4 regions of the Streptomyces sp. NPDC048278 genome follow, and region 4 is predicted to be linked to each of the others. Evidence: riboswitches for the same ligand, from Rfam matches in the RefSeq annotation. Region 4 holds a riboswitch; each other region holds the start of a gene.
The links. A riboswitch is a leader RNA that binds a small molecule or an ion and turns the genes downstream of it on or off. The one in region 4 is predicted to bind cyclic di-AMP.
Positions count from the first base shown of each region.

Region 1 (4,388 bases), on a different contig from region 4:
CAACGGAACGACGCGCATCGCCACCCGGGAGGGGCTGCTCACCCTCGCCCGTGACTGGGGCACCCATCCGGGCGTCATCCTCCAGGAGTACCTCCCGAGGGAGGAGGCCGAGGACTGGATCGTGCACGCCTACTTCGACGCCGACTCCAATCCGCGCGCCCTGTTCACGGGAGTCAAGGTCCGCTCCTGGCCGCCGCACGCCGGCATGACCGCGAACGCGTACGTCGTCGACAACCCGGAACTCGCCGACCTGGCCGCGCGTTTCATCAAGCAGATCGGCTTCACCGGCATCATCGATCTCGACCTGCGCTTCGACCGCCGGGACGGGCAGTACAAGCTGCTCGACTTCAATCCACGCATGGGCGCCCAGTTCCGGCTCTTCGAGAGCGAGTCGGGGGTGGACGTCGTCCGCGCCATGCATCTGGACCTGACCGGGCGCCGCGTTCCGGAGGGGGAGCAGCGCGCCGGCCACCGCTACGTGGTGGAGAACATCGACCTGCCCGCCCTCCTTGCCTACCGCCGCAGCGGCTACACGACACCGCACGCACCGAAGCGGCCGAGCGGGACCGAGCTGGCCTGGCTGGCGGGCGACGATCCGCTGCCGTTCGTCACCATGCTCGCCCGCTTCGTGCGTCCGGGCGCCAAGCACCTCTACCAGCTGTGGCGCACCAACCGCCGCGGCTCCAGTGCCGCCACGAAGTAGGCACAGCCGTCGGGCATCCCGGAAAACAACACGCCCGCCACCGACAGCGGCCCCATCACGGAGGCGGCGGGCGCCACTTGAGGCCGAAACGCACAGTGAGTCCCGGGGCCGCGCTGTCCGTATTCTCTGATCATGGTCGCACCCTCCCCGTACTCACTGATCGCCACCGACCTGGACGGCACGCTGCTGCGCGGCGACGACACCTTCTCGGAACGGTCGCTCGCCGCGCTCGGGCGTGCCGGCCGGGCCGGTGCCCGCCACCTCGTGGTGACCGGCCGTCCTGCCCCGAGAGTGCGCCCGCTCCTCGACGACCTCGGCTGCACGGGACTCGCCGTCTGCGGTCAGGGCGCGCAGGTGTACGACGCCGGGGCGAACCGGCTGCTGTGGTCGGTCACCCTGGACCGGGAGCTGGCCGAGACCGCACTCGGCAAGATCGAGGCCGAGATCGGCCAGGTGTACGCGGCGGTCGACCAGGACGGCGTGGACGGGCTCACGCTCATCGAGCCGGGCTACCTGATGCCCCACCCCACGCTGCCCGCCCTGCGCGTCGCCCGGCGCGACGACCTGTGGTGCGCGCCCATCAGCAAGGTGCTGCTGCGCCACCACACCCTGTCCGACGACGAACTGACGACGACGGCCCGCTCGGTGGTCGGATCGCTCGCGACGGTCACGATGTCGGGGCCGGGGACCGTCGAACTGCAGCCGTGCGGGGTGACCAAGGCGACCGGGCTCGCGCTGGCCGCCGACCGTCTGGGGCTGAGCCCCGAACAGGCCATCGCCTTCGGTGACATGCCCAACGACATCCCGATGTTCGAATGGGCGGCCCACGGGGTGGCGATGGCCAACGCCCACCCCGAACTCAGGGCGGTGGCCGACGAGATCACCACGTCGAACGAGGACGACGGCATCGCCGTCGTCCTCGAAAGACTCTTCGACTGACCTAGGACGGCGAAGGACGTCGAAGGGTCGTCGAACGGACGTCGGTCAGTACGCGCCGTGGACGTTGTCGATCGAGCCGTACCGCGCGGCTGCGTAGTTGCAGGCGGCGGTGATGTTCGCGACCGGGTCGTAGACGTCGAACGACGTGCCGTCCACGTGGTAGGTCTTGAACGTCGGGTCGATCACCTGGAGCAGGCCCTTGGACGGGATGCCCTTGGCCGCGTTGGAGTCCCAGAGGTTGATGGCCTGCGGGTTGCCGGAGGACTCCCGCATCACGTTGCGGTAGATGCCGTTGTAGGTGCCCGGGATGTTCTTCTCCCGCATGATCGCGAGCGACTCGCGGATCCAGCCGTCGAGGTTGTTCGGGTACCCGGCGAGGGTCGTCGAGGCAGTCGTGGTGGAGGAGCCGGCGGCGGACGCGGCCGTCGCCCCGATGAGCGGCAGGGCGAGGACGGCGGCACCGGTGCCGACGACGGCGAGCGTGCGGACGATGCGGTTGCGGCGGGTACGGCGGTGCTGAGCGGCAGCAGGCATGGCGAAGTTCCTCTCCGTCGCCTGCGAGGTGAGCTGTCGGGTTCGGGCCTGGGGAGTACCCGGCCGCACCGCCCGAAGGCGATGCGACTTCACCCCTAGCCGTTCCGGAACGACGTCCGTCCTGTGACGTCGGCCGCCCGGTCCGGCGACTTACCTGGGTCCCCCGCTCCTGCCATGCGAATGAACTCGTTGATGGGTCACTACGGGCGGCGGCAGGATTCGGCGTCCGCCCGGCGAGGCGGAACGTATGCGAGAGCACATGTCCGGAACAAGAGGCTGATTCACACAACATGCCGATTGACCTTGATCTGTGCCGTATGGGGCACTTGATCCTTTGCGGTTGCCAACCCTCAACTGGCTTGCGGGGAAAGGGGAGGAAGGGTCCCCTAATGGCCCCTGTGACGCCCGGGCTCACGTGACCTACTTCACGAATCCGCAATAACGGCAAATTGGGACATGTGGGATTCGTGGAATCCGGCTTTTCTCCGGGTCGAGGGAATAGCGCCCCGCCCGCATTCGTTCGGATTGCCTCCCCGGATGCAATCAATCCAGACGATTATCGAGAATAGTCCGTATTGTCGGTTTTTCGGTACGCGCATGCGCTCGTCGGGTTCAACGGGGTGGCCGGGACGGCCGGTTGGTAAGTCCGGATGTCGGGGGAGGGGTGTCGCCTGCGCGCGTGATTCTCGTCACGTCGACCGAGGGGGGTGTCGGGTAATCGGCGCCCGGTGCGCGTGTCCACCGTGAGGGCGGAACCTCCCCTGCAGTGCACGTCGTTGACATCGTGGGCGCCCGGGCGTCACGCGCGCGGTCGGGGGGCGCGGATCGGGGAGGTCGTCGTGCAGGGTCTCGTGGAGGAACGGTGTACGGGCGGGTGCACGGTGCCGCCGTTCGTGCATCGTGTATCCCCGTCGGCTTGGGCGGGCGGCGGAGCGGGTACCCCCGGGCAGGTGACGTCGGTCCGGGGAGGCAGGGCCGCTCGCGGGCGGCGGTTGCCCGGAGAGTCCGGTGAGGGGTCCGGTCCGGGACATGGCCGGGGACGTAGCCCGGGACACGGCCCGGGTCCCGGTTCGGGACAACTACCCGCACTTCCTGTTAAGTCAGTGGATGTCAGGTCGTATCAGCTGATCAAAAACATAACGGTCGTGATCCGATAGCGCCCGGGGTGTAACCGTGGGCGCTATCGGTGATCGAAACCTGACCGGATACGCTGACTTGAGTGATGGCAGCGACCTATCGACAAACCGTGTAATCGCCAGTAGACACCAGCAGACAGGAGACCCCTCGTGACCGTCGTCGGGCCGTTCGGGCTGAGCGTGCGGGACCAGGCTCTGGAAGCCGATGTCCAGGCCGGATTGACGGCTGTCGAGGAGGGCTTGCTAGAAGCCACCAAGAGCGAGGTCCCCTTCATCACGGAGGCCGCGCAGCACCTCGTGCGGGCCGGCGGGAAGCGGTTCCGTCCGCTGCTGGTGATGCTCGCCGCGCAGTTCGGCGACCCGTACGCGCCCGGTGTCGTGCCGTCGGCCGTCGTCGTCGAGCTCACCCACCTGGCCACGCTGTACCACGACGACGTCATGGACGAGGCCGCCGTGCGGCGCGGTGTCGACAGCGCCAACACCCGCTGGGGCAATTCGCTCGCCGTCCTCACCGGTGACTTCCTCTTCGCCCGCGCCTCCCAGATCCTCGCCGACCTCGGCCCCGAGGCGGTCCGGGTCCAGGCCCTCGCGTTCGAGCGGCTGGTGACCGGTCAGATCCTGGAGACGGCAGGCCCGTCGGACGGCCGTGACCCGGTCGAGCACTACCTCGACGTGCTCAGTGGCAAGACCGGCTCGCTGGTCGCGGTCTCCTGCCGCTTCGGCGCCCTGCTGTCCGGTGCCGACGAGACGGTCGTCGACGTCCTCACCCAGTACGGCGAACGGCTCGGTGTCGCCTTCCAGCTCGCCGACGACGTGCTGGACATCGCCTCCGACTCCCGCGAGTCCGGCAAGACCCCGGGGACGGACCTCCGCGAGGGGGTGCCCACGCTTCCGGTGCTGCGGCTGCGGGAGCGGGCGGCCAGGCTGGGGCTGGCCGAGGACATCGCCCTGTGCGAGCTGCTGGACTCCGACCTCACGGACGACGCGCGGCATGCGGAGGCCCTGACGGCGCTGCGGGCGCATCCGGCGCTGGAGCAGGCCCGCCGGGACGCGGTCCGGTACGCGGAGGAGGCGCG
Region 1 covers NZ_JBEZLP010000014.1:37,296-41,683, reverse strand. The annotation lists gene AB0D74_RS24425 (ATP-grasp domain-containing protein) at 1-703, shown strand, start outside; gene AB0D74_RS24420 (HAD family hydrolase) at 836-1,642, shown strand; gene AB0D74_RS24415 (transglycosylase SLT domain-containing protein) at 1,688-2,176, opposite strand; cyclic di-AMP (ydaO/yuaA leader) riboswitch at 2,182-2,378, opposite strand; gene AB0D74_RS24410 (polyprenyl synthetase family protein) at 3,463-4,388, shown strand, end outside.
Region 1: linked by a shared signal. The riboswitch ahead of AB0D74_RS24415 (transglycosylase SLT domain-containing protein) and the one ahead of AB0D74_RS06075 (M23 family metallopeptidase) in region 4 are both predicted to bind cyclic di-AMP.

Region 2 (4,388 bases), on a different contig from region 4:
CCGTCCGCCCGCTACGTCCTGCCCGAGTTCACGGAACGCACGAGCACGGGGCACCGCACCATGGATCCGTACTCGAAGCTGCTGGAGGAGCGGATCGTCTTCCTCGGCACGCCCGTCGACGAGACGTCGGCCAACGACGTGATGGCGCAGTTCATGTACCTGGAGCACACGGCTCCGGAGCGGGACATCTCGCTGTACATCAACTCCCCGGGCGGGTCGTACAGCGCGATGGCCGCGATCTACGACACGGTCCAGTACGTGACCTGCGACGTGGAGACGGTCTGTCTCGGGCAGGCGGGGGCGTCGGCGGCGGTCCTGCTCGCGGCCGGCACTCCGGGCAAGCGGTCCGTGCTGCCCGGCGCGCGGATCGTGCTCCAGCAGCCGTCGCTGCCGCAACCGGTGCAGGGCCAGCCGAGTGATCTGGCCATCCAGGCGGCGGAGTTGGACCGGGTCCGGGCCATGATCGAACGAATGCTCGTCCAGCACACCGGGCGCACGGCGGACCAGGTGCACCAGGACCTGGAGCGGGACCTGGTCCTGGACGCGCCGGGTGCGCTGGCGTACGGGCTGGTGGACCGGGTCATGCCCGCCCGCCGTACCTCGCCCGGCCTGCCGGACGCGGGGTGAGCCGCCGATGCTGCCGCCGGAGCTGCCGCCGCTGCCCGCGCTGACCCGTGCCGAGGGCGAACTGATCGACCGTTACCTGGACGTGGTGGATCTGCTGGGCCGGATCAACCCGGCGCAGAACGAGGACACCTACCGCGGGCTGCGCGCCGCGCAGGCGCTGGTGCGCGCGGCGGCCGAGCTGCGCGACGCGCTCGCCCTGATGCATCTGCGGGGCGAGACGGAGCTCCACGGGGACACGCTGACACGCGCGTTGCGGGTGCTCGACGGCGAGCGCCGGACCGCTCGCGTCGTACTCCCGCCCGACTGCGTACGGTGACACCCTCCGGACGCCGGTGCGGCGCGTCGACGGAACGACCGGGCCCGAGCCGAAACGATCCAAAGGGGTTACCGCCGAACGGCGGAGCGTGGCGTGGTTTTACCTTCCCGTGGAGGCCGCTCAGGTTGCCCGCACGGGGGTGTCCGCGAACGGCTTTCGCGCAGGTCCGGGGCTACGCAGGGCAGTTGACGGAGAATCGAACACAGGGCTGTCCACCCGAACGGGTGGGTGGTGAGTAACCCCACAAATCCCCGATTCCGTTGGGATTTTCGGACACGAGTGCGTGAAGATCCCTGTCTGACGACAAGCCCCCGCCACAGCGGCGGGGCGGTCCGGGCGGACGCCGAGTCCTGCCGCCGCCCGGATTGACCCGTCGACAGAAGTGCATCGGCAGGAGTGGAGGACCCAAGCACGACGGGTCGCCGGCACGGTCGCGCCATGACCGAGCCGAGCAGCCCTTGGGGTGAAGCCGTGGTGACACGGCCGGGCAACTTCGCCAGCCCGAATCCGACAGGTCATCCTTCACAGGCGGCTGACGAAGGGTTGCGCATGACTGCGCTCAATCGTGTTCCGTCGCTGATGGCCCGGGCCGGTACGGCCTCGGCGCTGACCATCGCCGCCGTGGGCGGCTCGATCGTGATACCGGGCGTCGCCTCCGACGCCTCGGCCGCCACGATGGCGACGAAGGCACTGCAGATCGCCGCCTCGAAGAAGGGCTCGCCCTACAGGTGGGGCGCCACCGGACCGAACAGGTTCGACTGCTCCGGGCTGACGCTGTACTCGTTCAAGAAGGCGGGCAAGAAGCTGCCGCGTACGGCGGCCCAGCAGTACAACAAGACCCGTCACATCTCGGCCGGCAACCGCAAGGCCGGGGACCTGGTCTTCTTCCACTCGGGTTCCAGCGTCTACCACGTCGGCATCTACGCCGGGAAGGGAAAGATCTGGCACGCCCCGAAGACCGGGGACGTGGTGAAGCTCCAGAAGATCTGGACGCGCAGCGTCTGGTACGGCCGGGTCAGCTGACCCGCACCGACGGCCGGCCTGCAGGGGCTCGGGGCTACGGCTCCTGCTGGCCGGCCGCGGTGACGGTGCCCGCCGGGATCGTCCAGGGCAGTTCGATGGAGACGGTCTTGCCGCCCTCTCTGGTGGGGCGCACCCGGAGCTTGCCGCCGCACTCGGCGGTGAGCCAGCGGATGATGACCATGCCGCGCCCGTTGTCCTGCTGGACCGCGGCGGGGAGTCTCTTGGGGAAGCGCGGATGACTGTCCGTGACGCCGATGCGCAGCTGCTCGTCACGGTCGAGCACGAGGTCCACCGTGAAGGTGGGCGACTGCCCGAAGGTGTGCTGCACGGCGTTGGTGGCGAGTTCGGAGATGATGAGGCGGATGGTGTCCGCGGTTTCCGTCTCCGGTGGCAGGCCCCACTCCGCGAGGGTGTCCAGCGCGTAGGCGCGGGCGGCGGAGACCGAGGCGGGATCGCTCGGCAGAGTGACGGATGCTTCCAGGTGGTCTGCCATGGCGACGTCGTCCCTTTCCTCGGGACCGGAGTCCGACACAGTGCGGATGGTTCGAGTACGGTCCCGGACTGGTGCTTCTTCGCCAGACTGCCATTACCGGGCCGGTCACGGGGAGCGATCCACCAAGATATGCATATATCTGTCGCTCGAAGCGGTGAACTCTGCGACCTCAGACCGTATTTGGGCGGCTCGGAAGGAGTAAGGAGTAGCCCATGCAGAACGGTCCCGCGGTACGCCGCCGGAAACTGGGCGCCGAACTGCGCACATTGCGCACCGGCGCCGGCCTCACGAGCGGTGAGGCCGCCCGTCTGGTGGGCTGGCATCAGTCGAAAGTGAGCCGGATCGAGACCGGCGCCAGCGGTGTGAAACCGGCCGATGTGCGGTTACTCCTGGACGCCTACGGCGTGGTCGAGGGGCAACTGCGCGAGTTGCTGCTGGTGTTGGCGGGGTCGGAGGACACGGCGGGGCGGCACCACTGGTGGCACGCCTACCGTGGGGTACTGCCGCCCGCCTACCGCGATTTCATCAGTCTGGAGTCACAGGCCAGCGCGATGCGCACGCTGGAGACCCTGGTCGTGCCGGGGCTGCTGCAGACCCCCGAGTACGCGCGGGCGGTGACCCGGGCGGCCATGGACGCGCGGGCCGACGACTCCCTCGACACCCTGGTGGAGGTACGCCTGGCCAGGCAGGACGTGCTGCGCCAGGATCCGCCGCTGGAGCTGAGCGCGGTCCTGGACGAGGCGGTGCTGCGCCGGGAGGTGGGCGGTCCCGGTGTGATGGCGCGGCAGCTGGTGCGGCTGATGGAGGCGGCCCGGCTGCCCCAAGTACGGCTCCAGGTGCTGCCGTTCGCGGCCGGGGCGCATATCGGCATCACCGGGCCTTTCGTAATCTTCTCATTTCCGAGCACTTCTGATCTGGACGTGGTTGTTATCGACCAGTTGACGAGTAGCCTCTACCTGGAGCGGAAAGAAGACCTCCAGGCCTACACGGAGGCGTTCGACACGCTCCGGATCCACGCCCTTTCGCCCGAGGACTCGTTGGATTACATCGCCGCAATAGCTGACGGCGCGTAAGGAGGCACCATGACTGCACTGCCTCGGAACGTACCTTCAAGTGCTGATCTGCACGGACTGAGGTGGCTGCGCAGCAGCTACAGCACCGGAGCGAACAACTGCGTGGAGACGGCACGGCCGCGCTCCGGCCCCTCGGCCGGACTGCTCGCCGTGCGCGACTCCAAGGCTCCGGCCGGACCCGCCCTGCTCTTCTCCCCCGAGAGCTGGACGGGTTTCACGGCCGCGTTCGCCGGCTGATCAGCCCCAGAAGAGTCTGACCAGATACGAACGAAATCGATCAGACTCGTACCCATCCATCCCCGACTCCGTATCCGCTCGCGAGCCAGGCCCGGCCGTGTCACGCCGACTCATGGTCGTGTCTTGCCGATCACACGTACAGCGCGTTCGATCTCGGCCCCGGAGAGGTCCGCACGGGCGGTCAGCCTGAGCCGTGAGATGCCGTCCGGCACCGACGGCGGACGGAAACAGCCCACGGCCAGGCCTGCCGTCCGGCAGTCGGCCGCCCACCGCACGGCCTGCTCCGGGGACGGGGCCCGCACGGAGACCACCGCGGCGTCCGGACGTACCGCTTCCAGACCCGCGGCGGTCAGCCGTGCGTGCAGCTCCGCGGCCACCTCACGGGCCCGCGCCGCACGGTCCGGTTCGCGGCGCAGCAGCCGCAGGGCGGCCAGCGCCGCGCCCGCCGCCGCGGGGGCCAGGCCGGTGTCGAAGATGAACGTCCGGGCCGCGTTGACCAGATGGTCGATCACCCGGGCCGGCCCCAGCACCGCCCCGCCCTGGCTGCCGAGCGACTTCGACAGGGTCGCGGTCACCACCACGTCGTCGGCGCCGGAGAGCCCGGCCGCGTACGCCGCGC
Region 2 covers NZ_JBEZLP010000007.1:203,355-207,742, reverse strand. The annotation lists gene AB0D74_RS15495 (ATP-dependent Clp protease proteolytic subunit) at 1-627, shown strand, start outside; gene AB0D74_RS15490 (hypothetical protein) at 635-943, shown strand; cyclic di-AMP (ydaO/yuaA leader) riboswitch at 1,305-1,489, shown strand; gene AB0D74_RS15485 (C40 family peptidase) at 1,493-1,966, shown strand; gene AB0D74_RS15480 (ATP-binding protein) at 2,001-2,459, opposite strand; gene AB0D74_RS15475 (helix-turn-helix transcriptional regulator) at 2,672-3,532, shown strand; gene AB0D74_RS15470 (DUF397 domain-containing protein) at 3,542-3,769, shown strand; gene AB0D74_RS15465 (8-amino-7-oxononanoate synthase) at 3,880-4,388, opposite strand, start outside.
Region 2: linked by a shared signal. The riboswitch ahead of AB0D74_RS15485 (C40 family peptidase) and the one ahead of AB0D74_RS06075 (M23 family metallopeptidase) in region 4 are both predicted to bind cyclic di-AMP.

Region 3 (4,388 bases), on a different contig from region 4:
CTCGGCGCGCTGGGAGACGTACTGCCGCATCGGATAGGCGAGCGCGACGACCATCGTGCACAGCACGATCGCGAGCAGCGCGGCGCGGCCGGTGAGCCGGGAGCGGCGGGCCTGGCGCCTGGTCTGGGAGCGGTAGACCCGGGCCGCCGTCTGCTCGCCGAGCAGCTTGAGCCTGGTCGCGGTGGAGAACCGGTCCCGGTCCTTCACGGCCATGTCCCCGCCTCCCTGGTCGCCCTGACACGTGCGTACGTCCCCGGACACGGTACGGGACCGGGTACGGGGACGTACGTACGACTGGCTAAGCCTTACCCTCTAGCGGGCTCAGCCCTTGAAGCGCGGGAAGGCGCTGCGGCCCGCGTACACCGCCGCGTCGTCGAGGATCTCCTCGATGCGCAGCAGCTGGTTGTACTTGGCGACGCGCTCGGAGCGGGCCGGGGCGCCGGTCTTGATCTGGCCGCAGTTGGTGGCGACGGCGAGGTCGGCGATGGTGACGTCCTCGGTCTCGCCGGAGCGGTGCGACATCATGCACTTGAAGCCGTTGCGCTGGGCGAGCTCGACGGCGTCCAGGGTCTCGGTGAGCGAACCGATCTGGTTCACCTTGACCAGCAGGGCGTTGGCGGTGCCCTCCTCGATGCCGCGGGCCAGGCGCTCCGGGTTGGTGACGAACAGGTCGTCGCCGACGATCTGCACCTTGTCGCCGAGCTTGTCGGTGAGGACCTTCCAGCCGGCCCAGTCGTCCTCGAACAGCGGGTCCTCGATGGAGACCAGCGGGTAGGAGGCGACGAGCTCCTCGTAGTACTCGGTCATCTCGGCGGCCGAGCGGGACTTGCCCTCGAACTCGTACTTGCCGTCCTTGTAGAACTCGGACGCGGCGACGTCGAGCGCGAGCGCGATCTGCTCGCCGGGGACGTAACCGGCCTGCTTGATCGCCTCCAGGATGAGGTCGAGCGCGGCGCGGTTCGACTCCAGGTTCGGGGCGAAGCCGCCCTCGTCGCCGAGGCCGGTGGCCAGGCCCTTGCTCTTCAGGACCTTCTTCAGCGTGTGGTAGACCTCGGCACCCCAGCGCAGCGCCTCGGAGAAGGACTCCGCGCCGATCGGGGCGATCATGAACTCCTGGATGTCGACGTTGGAGTCCGCGTGCGAGCCGCCGTTGAGGATGTTCATCATCGGGACGGGCAGCAGGTGCGCGTTCGGGCCGCCGAGGTAGCGGAAGAGCGGCAGGTCGGACGCCTCGGAGGCGGCGTGCGCGACGGCGAGGGAGACGCCGAGGATGGCGTTGGCGCCGAGCGAGCCCTTGTTGTCGGTGGCGTCCAGGTCGAACATGGCCTGGTCGATCAGGCGCTGCTCGGTGGCGTCGTAGCCGACGAGCTCCGGGCCGATCTGCTCGATGACGGCGAGGACGGCCTTCTCGACACCCTTGCCCAGGTAGCGGTTGGGGTCGCCGTCACGGAGCTCGATGGCCTCGAAGGCACCGGTGGAGGCGCCGGACGGAACGGCGGCACGACCCGTGCTGCCGTCGTCGAGGCCGACCTCGACCTCGACCGTGGGGTTGCCTCGGGAGTCCAGGATTTCCCGGGCTACGACGACGTCGATGGACGGCACGAGCATCTCCTTCTTGGGATGTGACGCTGGTTGTGCGGGGCGCACGCGGGCCTCGTCGGCCCTTGCTCAGCCTTGCGACTAGAGCCTAACCGTCCAAGGGCCGTCGGCCGGCACGACCGACCGGCCCGTGGACACACAGACGGTACTCATTGTTCACGTGCGGAACAAAGGGGGTCCCGATGAAGAACGGAAGAAGAGCGGGCCACGGAGCCCGACGCAAAGAGAAACCCCGCTCCGGTGCGTTCGGGGGAAAACGCACCGGAGCGGGGGCTCGTGGGGGACGGGGGTGACCCTCACGTGGTCCCCACTATGAGGACCACGGCTGTGTGGGGGCTGTGGTTCAGCTGGGTCTTACTTCAGGTGCAGCTGCTGGCCCGGGTAGATGAAGTCGGCGTCGTCGACGATGTCCTTGTTCAGCTTGAACAGCGCCTGCCAGCCACCCTTGACCTTGTGCTTCTCGGCGATCGAGCTGAGGGTGTCGCCCTTGACGACCTTGTACTCGCCGTCGCCCTTCTTGACCTTCTTGCCGGTCGGGGTGGTGACGGTCTTCTTGGCGGCCGGGCGCTCGGCGGAGCGGGAGGCGGCCTGGGTGTCGGTCGAGCGGGTGCTGGTGCTGCTGCTCGACGAGGAGCTGGTCGAGCCGGCGCTGCCGCCGGTGTAGGCGGCGCCGGACAGGCCCGTGCCGCAGACCGGCCAGGCGCCCTTGCCCTGCGCGGCGAGGACCTTCTCGGCGATCGTGATCTGCTGCGCCTTGCTGGCCTGGTTGGCCTGCGCGGCGTACTGCGTGCCGCCGTACGCGGCCCAGGTGGAGGCGGAGAACTGGAGACCGCCGTAGTAGCCGTTGCCGGTGTTGATGGACCAGTTGCCGCCGGACTCGCACTGGGCGACGGTGTCCCACTCGGAGGCGGTGGCGGCGGAGGCGCTGCCGGCCGCCATCAGCGGCGCGGCGACGGCGACGCCGGTGACGCCGGCGACGGCGATGGCGCGGACGGCCTTGGACGGACGGCGGTGCTTGCCCTTGCCGGAGAACAGCATGGATCGATCCCCTCACCGACGCCTGCGAGGTGAGCTGTCGGGTTCGGGCCGGTTGAGTTGCCCGGCCGCACACCGTGTGTCGGTGCGCGGCTTCACCCCGAGCCGGATCGGCGGCCTCAACCACCGGTCCCGGCACTTACCTTGGGTCCCCCGCTCCTGCCTACGGCGCATGACGCGACGACTGTTCCCGGACGGCCGCTGGCAGGACTCGGCGTTGCGACGGCCGGGGCTCGTGGTGACGAGCGGCCTTGACCGTAAACAGGCGATCCGGTGAATTTCAAAGATGATCAGGGCTTCTGAGACTCATCCCACACTTTCACCAAAACGGACATTCAACTCGAAGCGGGGCGCCAACTCCCGCCGCTTTTCGCCCTATTCGCTGCCGAGTTTCAGGGTCTGACCGGCGGTGATGGCGTTCGGGTCGGCGCCTATGTCGGCCTTGTTCGCGTCGTAGAGCGCGCGCCATCCGCCGTCGAGGTCAAGGGAGTCGGCGATGGAGGCGAGGGTGTCGCCGTCGCGGACGGTGTAGGTGCCGCTGCCGGAGGAGGCGTGCCGGCCGGAGGAGGAGGCGCTCTGACCGTTTGTCACGCTTTCGTCCGCCGAGCCGCCACGGTGCTTGCCGCCGCTGCTGACGGCACCCGTGTCGACCAGGCTCCAAGAGCCTCCGGTCTGCCACGAATTGTCCGAGTCGTCGGATTCGACGGCATCGGGGCTCCCGCTCGCCTTCGAAGCCTCCGAGTCGGAGCCGGACTTGGATGATTCCGGCTTGTCCGTCTTGCTGGACTTGCCGGAGTCGTCCGACTTGGAGCCGCTGTCGGCACTCGCGCTCGGCGAGGGGGTCGCGGACTCGCTCCCGGAGTCCGCGGCACCCGAGGAGGAGTCGGCACCGGAGGACGAGGACGAGTCCGACAGCCCGGAGGACGAGTCCGACGAGTCGGAGGAACCGGACGAATCACTCGAGTCGCCGAGGCCCGTGTCGACGTTCACCGACGCGTCGTCGGACGAGAGTCCGGCGATCAGGGCGCAGGTCCGCCAGGCCTTGGTGCCCTGGTCGGCGAGCATCTTCTCGGCGACCGCGATCTGCTGCGAACGGCTCGCCTGGTCGGGGGTGCCGGCGTACTCCAGGCCCCCGTACTCGCTCCAGTCGTCCAGGGAGATCTGGAGGCCGCCGTAGTAGCCGGTGCCGTTGTCGGCGCTCCAGGAGCCGCCGCTCTCGCACTCGGCCACCTGGTCCCAGGTGGAGCCGTCGGCCGCGCTGGCGTTCACCGCACCGAGGAGCGGGAGGGCGATGGCGGAGCCGGTCACCCCGGCCGCGACGAGGAGCGCCGGAGCCTGGCGGGGGCGACGGTGACGACCGTTCCCGGAGAGCATGCGGAAACCTTTCGAGCGACAGCGGTGACCGGCACGGCGGGTCCCGCAAGGGCGCCGTGCTGATGGGTGAACGTATCGGCAGACGATCACTTGTCACAAGTTAATGCCGCGTAGATCACGTGAAGATCACAGACTTGAACGCTGGTCATCTTTTGCCCGTAGGGGCAGGTGGAGGCTTCAGCGGCCGGTGGGCGTGAACTCCACGGGGAGCGTGCGCAGCCCGCGCATGATGAGCCCGCCGCGCCACCGCAACTCGCTCTCGTCCACGGCGAGTCGCAGGTCGGGAAGGCGGGTCAGGAGACCGGCGAGTGCGGTCTGCCCCTCCAGGCGGGCGAGCGGGGCGCCCAGGCAGTAGTGGATGCCGTGGCCGTACCCGAGGT
Region 3 covers NZ_JBEZLP010000027.1:127,762-132,149, reverse strand. The annotation lists gene AB0D74_RS35940 (septum formation initiator family protein) at 1-213, opposite strand, end outside; gene eno (phosphopyruvate hydratase) at 322-1,608, opposite strand; gene AB0D74_RS35930 (transglycosylase family protein) at 1,954-2,637, opposite strand; cyclic di-AMP (ydaO/yuaA leader) riboswitch at 2,642-2,815, opposite strand; gene AB0D74_RS35925 (transglycosylase family protein) at 3,010-4,008, opposite strand; gene AB0D74_RS35920 (cytochrome P450) at 4,186-4,388, opposite strand, start outside.
Region 3: linked by a shared signal. The riboswitch ahead of AB0D74_RS35930 (transglycosylase family protein) and the one ahead of AB0D74_RS06075 (M23 family metallopeptidase) in region 4 are both predicted to bind cyclic di-AMP.

Region 4 (4,388 bases):
GTCGCGGGAGACCAGGTTGTAGTGGGGCTGGACGGCGACGTACCGGGCGAGGCCCTCGCGGTCGGAGAGGTCCAGGGACTCCTGGAGCCGCTCCGGCGTGATGTTGGACGCGGCGACGTGCCGCACCTTGCCCGCCCGCACCAGCTCGTCCAGCGCGCCGATGATCTCCTCGACCGGGACCTCGGGCTGGTCGAAGTGCGTGTAGTACAGGTCGATGTGGTCGGTGCCGAGACGGCGCAGGGAGGCGTCGGCGGCGGCCTTGATGTTGGCGGCGGACAGGCCGGGATACTCGGGGTGCTGGCTGACCTTGGTCGCGATGACGACGTCGTCGCGGTTGCCGCGCGCCTTGACCCACTTGCCGATGATCGTCTCGGACTCGCCGCCCTTGTTGCCCTCGATCCACGCCGTGTACGAGTCGGCTGTGTCGACGAAGTTGCCGCCCGCGGCGGCGTACGCGTCGAGGACGGCGAAGGAGGTGGCCTCGTCGGCGGTCCAGCCGAAGACGTTGCCGCCGAGGGCGAGCGGGAAGACCTCGAGGTCGGAAGAGCCGAGTTTGCGAAGAGCAGTCATGCTCCACTTCAACACGGGCCGCCTGGTGACCCATCCCGTGTTTTACGAAGGTCTCGTAAAAGCGGAAGCCACGGCTCGGCACACCGGCGGCCCTGACGCCGGGGGGTTGCCGTCAGGGCCGCCGGGGGCCGGTGGGCGCGGTCCGAATCCGCGTCCGGTCAGTCTGAGATCCGGTCGGTCCCAGATCAGATCGGTCTCAGATCAGATCGGTCTCAGGTCAGTCGGGCCAGGTCGGGTCAGGGGTTGAGGCCCTTGCCGCGCAGCCAGGTCATCGGGTCGATGGCGGTGGCCTGCCCGTTCGGGTGGACCTCCAGGTGGAGGTGCGGGCCCGTCACGTTGCCGGTGGCGCCGACGCGGCCGATGACGTCGCCGGTGGCGACCTTCTGGCCGACCTTGACGCCGATCGAGGACTGGTGGCAGAACCACAGCTCGGTGCCGTCGTCGAGGGTGATGATCGTGCGGTAGCCGTAGGAGCCGGCCCAGCCCGCCTCGGTGACCGTGCCGCTGTGCACGGCCTTGATCAGCGTGCCGGTGGGCGCGGCGAAGTCGAGGCCGGTGTGGTAGCCGGAGGCCCACATCGAGCCGGCCTGGCCGAACGTGCCGGTGATCGTGTACGAGACGACGGGCAGCGTGTACTGCTTGGCCAGCTCGGCGAGGCGGGCCTGCTCGGCCTTCTCCTTCGCGGAGGCCTCGGCCTTCTGCTTGGCGTCGGCGGCCTGGGTCGCGGCGGCCTTCTCCGCCCTGGCCTCGGCGTCCGCGACCGCCTTGTCGGCGGCGGCGACGGCCTTGGCGCTGGCCTTGGTGTCGAGCTGGCTCTGCTGCTGCGCGGCCTGCGCGATGATCCGGCTGCGCAGCGCCTCGCCGGCGTCGGACGACGAGGAGTCCGCGTCGGTGGCGGTCGTCGTGGTGACGCTGCTGAGCGCGGTCTGGGTGGCCTGGTGGCCGCTGCCCTCGCCGAGCAGGGCGTCGACGGAGGAGGGCAGGTCGGGCAGCGAGATGGAGACCGGCGGCTTGCCGGTGTTGGCGCTGGCCATGCCGCCCGCACCGACGGCGGCGATCACGCCGACGCCGAGAACCGTGGAGCTGCGGGCGAGCCCGCCGCCCTTCTGCTTGGCGACCCGGTGCCGGCCGCGTACCGCGGAGAGGGACTCCTCGGTGGGGTTCCACTCCTCGAACGGGCCCTCGTCGGTGCGGTAGCCGCCGTAGCCGAAGGTCTCGGGCTGACGCTGGCTGGGCACGAACGGGGCTGTAGGAGCAGGCGGGTTGGACGCCACGCGGGCGCACTCCTTTCCTTCCGCTGCCTACCGGGTTAGCTGACGGGTTCGGAGCGGGAAGGTCTCCTACGCGCGTATACCGGCCGTTTCCTACCCGGCGGTAGCCGTGCGATTCACCCCATGGTGGTGGTTCCCCGGTTCCCTTGCGGGATTCGGCGCGTGCGCACGGAGCCGTCGCGGGTGACGGCTGGGACGACCGCGCTGCGTTATCGAACGTTAATAGACGCGGCTACCAGATTCCAAGCAGTTCGTCTTGATCATTAAGCTTTCAAAGCATGGACTTACCTGCCACGACCGGTCAAAAACGGTCGAGTCGGCGGTGCACGCTGCTCAGCTCAGGAGTCACACAGGTTTTGATGGTGACTCAGTTGTTATGCGCAGGGCGGTCGTCCGGACACCCACCGTGACCGCGCGCCGCTCAGGGCCGCCGTACGGCGAGCAGCGCCATGTCGTCCGTCAAGCCGCCGCCGGTGTGCCGGCGCACCTCGGCCGCGATCCGGTCCACCAGAGGGCCGGGGGCGGTGACGGTACGGCCGGCCAGCCGCCGCTCCGGGTCGTAGAACCGGCCGTGCGCGTCCCGCGCCTCGGAGAGGCCGTCGGTGTGCAGCAGCAGCGTGGCCCCGCTCGGGAACGCGTACTCGGCCGCCCGGTCGGGCCACGCGCCCAGCCCGCCCATCCCGAGCGGCAGCGCGGCCTCCGGTGCCCGCAGCGGGCGCACCTCGCCGTCGCCGAGCAGCAGCAGGGGCGGCGGATGACCGCGGTTGACGAGCCGGAGCGTGCCGTCGCCGTGCGGGAGTTCGGCGAGTACGGCGGTGGCGAACCCCTCGTCGGCGACGATCCCGCCGCGCCGCACGCCCTCGCGCACCAGCGCCCGCTCCAGCCGTCCGGCGACCGCCTCCAGCGTGGCCTCCTGCTCGGCGGCCTCCCGGAACGCGCCGATGAGCACGGCGACGGCGGCGACCGCGCCGGTCCCCTTGCCGCGCACGTCGCCGACGACCAGCCGCACGCCGTACGGGGTGTCCTGGACGGCATACAGGTCGCCGCCGATGAGGGTGCCCTCCTGGGCCGCCTGGTAGCGGGCGGCGATCTCGAAGCCGCCGATCCGCTCGGCGGGCTCGGGCAGCACGGCGCGCTGGGCGGCCTCGGCGACCTCGCGGGCGGAGGCGAGGCGCTGGTCGCCGATCCGGACGATCCGGTTGATGCCGGCGGCGAGGACGGCGACGGTCGCCACCGTGACGATCTCGGTGACAGCGTCGGCGTCCGGGACAACAGAGGACCGCGCGTGCACGGCGTACGTGGCGAGCAGCGCGGCCAGACCCGTGAGGAGGGTGGTGCGCAGGGAGGCGAGCGGCGCGGCGATCAACGGGGCGGCCGTGAAGAAGGGGACCGCGGTGAAGGCCGCGGGGGTGAGGACGTCGTAGCAGACACCCGTGCAGATCAGCAGCGCGGGCAGGATGCGGGCGAGGGTGCGGGCGGACACCGGGCCGCGCCGCTCCGCCTCTCCACGGCCCACCACACGACCCCCCTGATGCACCACGTGTCCGACGTGCTCGACGCGCTCGACATGCCTGACGTATTCGATGGGTTCGATGCCTGTCCGTCCAGGTTTGCGGCTGTGGGCGGGTGAAGCGACTGGTGTGGGCCGGGCGGATGAGTACGGGCGGGTGGGGAGAGGCACCTGCACCCGGATATGACTCAGGGCCGGAATCCTCGAATCGGATTCCGGCCCTGGGTTTCAGTAGCGGGGACAGGATTTGAACCTGCGACCTCTGGGTTATGAGCCCAGCGAGCTACCGAGCTGCTCCACCCCGCGTCGGTGAAACCAGCATACGCCATCGGAAGAGGTGAAGTCACACGGGTTACTTCCGGTGGACGCCACGGGTCAGCTCAGGTCAGATCAGGTCCGCTCAGGTCAGGTCCGCTCAGGTCAGCAGATGCCCGTTGGGCGCCTTCGCCTCTCCCTCGTACTCCCCGAGCACCAGCACCGCCACCCCGGCCTCCCGCAGCGCCCCCGTCCCGTCGGCCGCCGTCACGAACGTGTCCGGCTCACGCCATGCCGTCACCACGCGTCGTACCCCGGCCCGGAGGATCAGTTCGGCGCAGGGGTGCGGGCGGGAGGCGCGGTGGGTGCAGGGTTCCAGGCTGGTGTAGACCGTGGCCGCGGCCAGCCGGGGGTCGTCCGCGGGGATCTTGGCCAGGGCCGCCTCCTCCGCGTGGACCACGGGGTCGCCGGCCTCCCGGGAGTGGCCGCGGGCCAGTTCCGTGCCGTCGGCCGCGACGACCACCGCGCCCACGCTGAACGCGGTCCGGGAGGGCGGGCACTGGGCCGCCAGTTCGCAGGCGAGCCGCAGCCAGTGCCGGTCCGCGGCGGACGCCGACCCGCCGGTGCCGGGTGCCGTGGGCTCGTAGCGCATGAGGACGACGTCCTCGATCCGGCGGGTCTCCAGGAGCCGCAGCCGCCCGCCCTGGTACCCGCCGGGACCGAACAGCCGCGGCGCCTTCGGGTCGCCGACGAAGAGGGGGGCCAGGACCAGCTGGAGCTCG
Region 4 covers NZ_JBEZLP010000002.1:537,945-542,332, reverse strand. The annotation lists gene AB0D74_RS06080 (aldo/keto reductase) at 1-570, opposite strand, end outside; gene AB0D74_RS06075 (M23 family metallopeptidase) at 807-1,844, opposite strand; cyclic di-AMP (ydaO/yuaA leader) riboswitch at 1,852-2,012, opposite strand; gene AB0D74_RS06070 (PP2C family protein-serine/threonine phosphatase) at 2,263-3,357, opposite strand; tRNA gene AB0D74_RS06065 (tRNA-Met) at 3,584-3,657, opposite strand; gene AB0D74_RS06060 (dihydrofolate reductase family protein) at 3,767-4,388, opposite strand, start outside.